2 regions of the Paenibacillus sp. AK002 genome follow, and region 2 is predicted to be linked to the other one. Evidence: riboswitches for the same ligand, from Rfam matches in the RefSeq annotation. Region 2 holds a riboswitch; the other holds the start of a gene.
The links. Region 2 has a riboswitch for cobalamin ahead of M1D70_RS03360 (ribonucleoside-diphosphate reductase subunit alpha). Riboswitches for the same ligand answer to the same signal wherever they lie in the genome.
Positions count from the first base shown of each region.

Region 1 (2,204 bases), 2.0 Mb from region 2:
TGGCTTCGTCCACCACATCGTCCGTGTAAAGAATAACGTCCGGGTTCGCGGCGATGATGTTCTCCTCGCTGATTTCGAACCAGCCTTCCGCATCGCCGGCTGCATTGACGCCGCCAGCTGCGGTAATGATCTCATCCATGAACTCGCCTTTGCCGACGGTCCATCCCGGAGAGAACTCCACGTACACTTTCTTCTTGTCTTCATCCTTCACGGATTTCACGGCTTCCGTAACGGTAGCCAATTCCTGCTTCATCTGATCGACGACCGCTTTCGCCTCGGCTTGACGGTCCGTAATTTGACCGATCAGCTCGATGTTCTCCATCACCGCATCGATGGTTTTCGGATCGTTGACGAACAGGGTAACGCCAAGCTCGCGCAATTTCTCGGCATTCTGGGCATTCATCGAAGCGGCGAATACCACGTCGGCGTCGGCTGCGATGATCGCCTCTTCGTTCACTTGAAACCCGCCCAGTTTAGGCTTGGATTTGGCCGCTTCGGGGTAATCGTCGTTATCGGATACGCCAACGATCTCCTCATCCAGTCCCAATGCAAACAGTTTTTCCGTCTCGGACGGAGTCAGGGACGCAATCTTGGTGGGCGCTTTCTCAAACGTCATTTCCACTCCCGTTGAATCCTTGACGGTCAGCGGATACGTGGTCTTAAGCTCTTCCGCCGAATCCGCAGGCGCTTCGTTATTCTGCTCTTGCTGCTGTGCCGGCGGCGTCGCATCCTTCGGTGCTGCTTCTTCGCCGCCGCAGCCGATCAAGGCCAAGGCCATCAGTATGGCTACCAGAAGTACGGACCATGTTTTGTTTAATGCTTTCATCTCTTGGAATCCCCCTAAACATAATTGAGAACCTGGCGCAGGCGTGTCTAAATTCCTTCGACCGATCCTTAACTGGTAAGAAACGTTCAATCTTCATACCCTAAGAAGCAAAAATCCCCGACTCCTCGATGACAAGGACTCAGGGATTACGTTTGTATCATAAGGACGCCGGGATAACCGTTCAACGATGGCGCCTTAAACTTCCGTCCGCATGGCTCCATGCGTCCGGTAAACGTAATCCTCTCCTCGAAGGACCGTCTTTCATTCGCTGAGGGCAGGTCTCCTGACTTGCAGGTTGTAACGACTTCTCCGCCTTCCCAAGCGCTAAAGGCTCAGTGGCATATGGAAAAGTCCCTGCTTCACAGTGGCGGGACCGTGCCGGACTTGCACCGGCTTCCCTATTAACCCGTCAGAAAACAATAACGCCCTCTGTCCGGGACCCTCGCAAATCATATGAATTTATGGATGATAGGCCAAGCATGGTTTCTCTGCACAAGATTATAGGCGATAAACCATCCCCTTACAACTGAAAGTTTCAGGCGTTTCGATTGCGTCATGACACCGATTTAGCCCGTTATCGCCTATTCCGACCGAAATCATACGTTTTCGTTTTATTCGCTTAACCGTACGCCCCGCCAGCGCGCTCCGTCCCATGTCAGCTGCAGCTTGAGCACCTCGCCCGGCATAACCGACGTCGCCCAGAATTCCGTATCCGGCACGGTAGCCGCTGCCATCTCCCGAATAACGCCGCCGTGGGTGACCACAAGCACGTCAACTCCTTCAGCAAGCGTTCCACGGCCATCATCACCACGCCTGGCCTCTGCCTCTGCCTCTGCCTCTGCCTCTGCCTCTGCCTCTGCCTCTGCCTCTGCCTCTGCCTCTGCCTGCGCAAGGGTATCCGGAGCTTCCTCCATATGCAATAATTCCTTCACATCCAAATGCAATCCCGTCAAAAAGGCCTGGACGCGGGAACCGAAAGCTTCCCAGCTCTCCCCGCTGGGCGGCGTAACCTCCGCAGGGTTATCGATCCAGCGCCGGTAGAGGGAATCCGTCTTCAAATCCTCGTAGGTCTTACCTTCCCAATCCCCGAAATCCAGCTCTCGCAGCCGCGGGTCATACTCGACGCCCGGAATAAACTGGCCCGACATGTCATCATCAGGAACAGCACCCCTTTTTGAATCCGATAAGATCACATCGAGCGTCTGCCGGCAGCGAAGGAGATCGCTGCAATAGATCCGAACAAAATGCCTGCAACGAAGTTCCTCCCGCAGCGGGAGGAGCTGTTCCCTTCCCTCGGCCAGAATTCCCTGATCCTCATGGCCGAGATAACGGCGCTCCTCGTTCCACAACGTGCGGCCGTGGCGGACCAGATGCAGGA
Region 1 covers NZ_CP096377.1:5,691,277-5,693,480, forward strand. Annotated here, with positions in the region: gene M1D70_RS25390 (ABC transporter substrate-binding protein) at 1-826, opposite strand, end outside; cobalamin riboswitch at 1,083-1,285, opposite strand; gene M1D70_RS25395 (histidine phosphatase family protein) at 1,438-2,204, opposite strand, start outside.
Region 1: linked by a shared signal. The riboswitch ahead of M1D70_RS25390 (ABC transporter substrate-binding protein) and the one ahead of M1D70_RS03360 (ribonucleoside-diphosphate reductase subunit alpha) in region 2 are both predicted to bind cobalamin.

Region 2 (2,204 bases):
CGTTGTTCAGCTTCAGATCAAGGAAGGACAGGATGTCTTTGTGGAACACGTCCAAGTACACCGCGATGGCGCCTTTACGGGTTCCCAATTGGTCCACGCTAACAGCGGTGTTGTTCAGCTGGCGAATCCAAGGGATAACGCCGGAGCTGGTGTTCTTGTGTCCGCGGATATCGGAGCCGCGTGCACGAACTTTACCGAGGTATACGCCGATGCCGCCGCCCATTTTGCTGAGACGGGCGATATCCGTATTGGAGTCGAAGATCCCTTCCAGGGAGTCGTCCACGGTATCGATGAAGCAGCTGGACAGCTGGCCGGCTACTTTTTTACCTGCATTGGACATGGTCGGCGTAGCCGCCGTCATGTACAGGTTGCTCATGGCCCAGTAGGCTTCCTTGACAAGGTCAAGACGCTTGTCGGCAGGCTCGTTATGCATGAGGAACATCGCGATGACCATGTAGCGTTCTTGCGGAAGTTCCATGACGCGACCGTCAAAGTCGTTTGCGAGGTAACGCTCAGCCAGCGTCAGCAGACCGATGTAGTCAAACAGCAGATCGCGGCTTGGATCGATGCATTCGCCGAGTTCTTCGATTTGTTCTTTGGTGTAGCTGGTCAGAAGGTCCTCGCGATAGATGCCTTTCTGTACAAGCTCCGTAATGAGCGGGTAGAAGGCACCGTATGGTTCTTCCGGGTATGCTTTGTATCGGCGGTTGGTAGCCGCTTTTTTATATAAAGAGGTCAGAAACGAACGCGCAGCTGCAAACTTCCAATTCGGCTCCTCTTTGGTTACAAGCTCAAGGGCGGACATCGTGAAGGCGCTGCTGATTTCTTCGCCGGTAACTTGCTCACCGCGCAATTTGGCATTGACGCCGCGAAGCAGACGCTCCTTATCGAGCATGTCCAATCCTTTCAGAGTCCGGTCGGCATAGACGGAGAGGCGAATTTCATCAAAGGCAAGCTGACGGTTGTTCGGTTTAACTACGAGCTGGGGCATGAATAAATTCCTCGCTTTCTTCGGGGGAAATATGAAAAAGGACATCAAAAAAACATTTTCTAAAACCCGCGGGCAGGCTTGAAAATGTCCGTGCGCTGTGATCGGAAATGACGTTTGACATAAGCCCTTGAACGGGCATGATGTTATGTACAGACGCAAGTTTAACGAACACTTACCTAAAGCCCCGTAGGTTGGTGTCTGCAGTATATAGGCAGGTCTCTGACTCGGGCTTCTGCCTCCCGGCGGTGCCTCCCGAAAACCTTGATCCGATTCTTCGGTGGCTATGCCGTATGAGGAAGGCTGAAAAAATGATGAACAGCCTAAGAGCCCTTACAGTGGCGGGACCGTGATGGATTTACACCATGCTTCCCTATTAAGCCGGACTGCCTTATGGGTTGATCCGGCACCTATATACACTATATTTGGTTGTTGTTAATCTAATTTAACCCAATATATTGTGTTTGTAAACCATATTCTTAAAATTGAACGCAAAAAGAATTATAGCAAACGAGCGGTCATTGTGCCAGTTAAGAAACTGTCAAAAGGCGATAAGATTTCCTGGATTGTGACCAAATGCGACCTTTTCTGCGCAGATACCGCGTATATTCTCGTTTTGACAAAATAGGATATAGCCGTATGGATGAGGCGGTCAGGATACACTATATCTTGTGTGAAGCTAAAATTGAAGGGCTTTGATATGGCGGACCGAAATTGGTATGATATCCGTATCCGGAATTGGAATTGGAAAATGGAAGAGTATCACATGATTGAGATATGACGAGGGAGGTTGTTCAGATGGCAATAGCAGAGGTAACGGTGATTCCGATCGGAACCGCAACCACGAGTTTAAGCGCTTATGTCGCCGAGATGCAGCGAATATTGAAACAGCAGGACGGGATTTCCTATGAGCTGACATCGATGAGCACGATCATCGAGGGAGAGCTTAACATGATCTGGCGGGCGATTGAGGCTTTGCATGAAGCGCCTTTTCTGTCCGGGGCAAAGCGCGTATCGACTTCCGTTAAAATTGACGACCGCAGGGACCAGGTCTCCTCGAGCAAACAGAAGATCCAATCCGTGCAGGAGAAGTTAGGCGGGTAATGCCGCCAAATTCGGTGGATATTCCCGTTAGATTAGGACTTGCATTTTGCTGCCGAAGTATTATAATAATTTTTGTTGTTTCGAGAGGAATATCATCGAACCACATGTGCTG
Region 2 covers NZ_CP096377.1:779,137-781,340, forward strand. Annotated here, with positions in the region: gene M1D70_RS03360 (ribonucleoside-diphosphate reductase subunit alpha) at 1-991, opposite strand, end outside; cobalamin riboswitch at 1,185-1,417, opposite strand; gene M1D70_RS03365 (MTH1187 family thiamine-binding protein) at 1,787-2,092, shown strand; tRNA gene M1D70_RS03370 (tRNA-Thr) at 2,201-2,204, shown strand, end outside.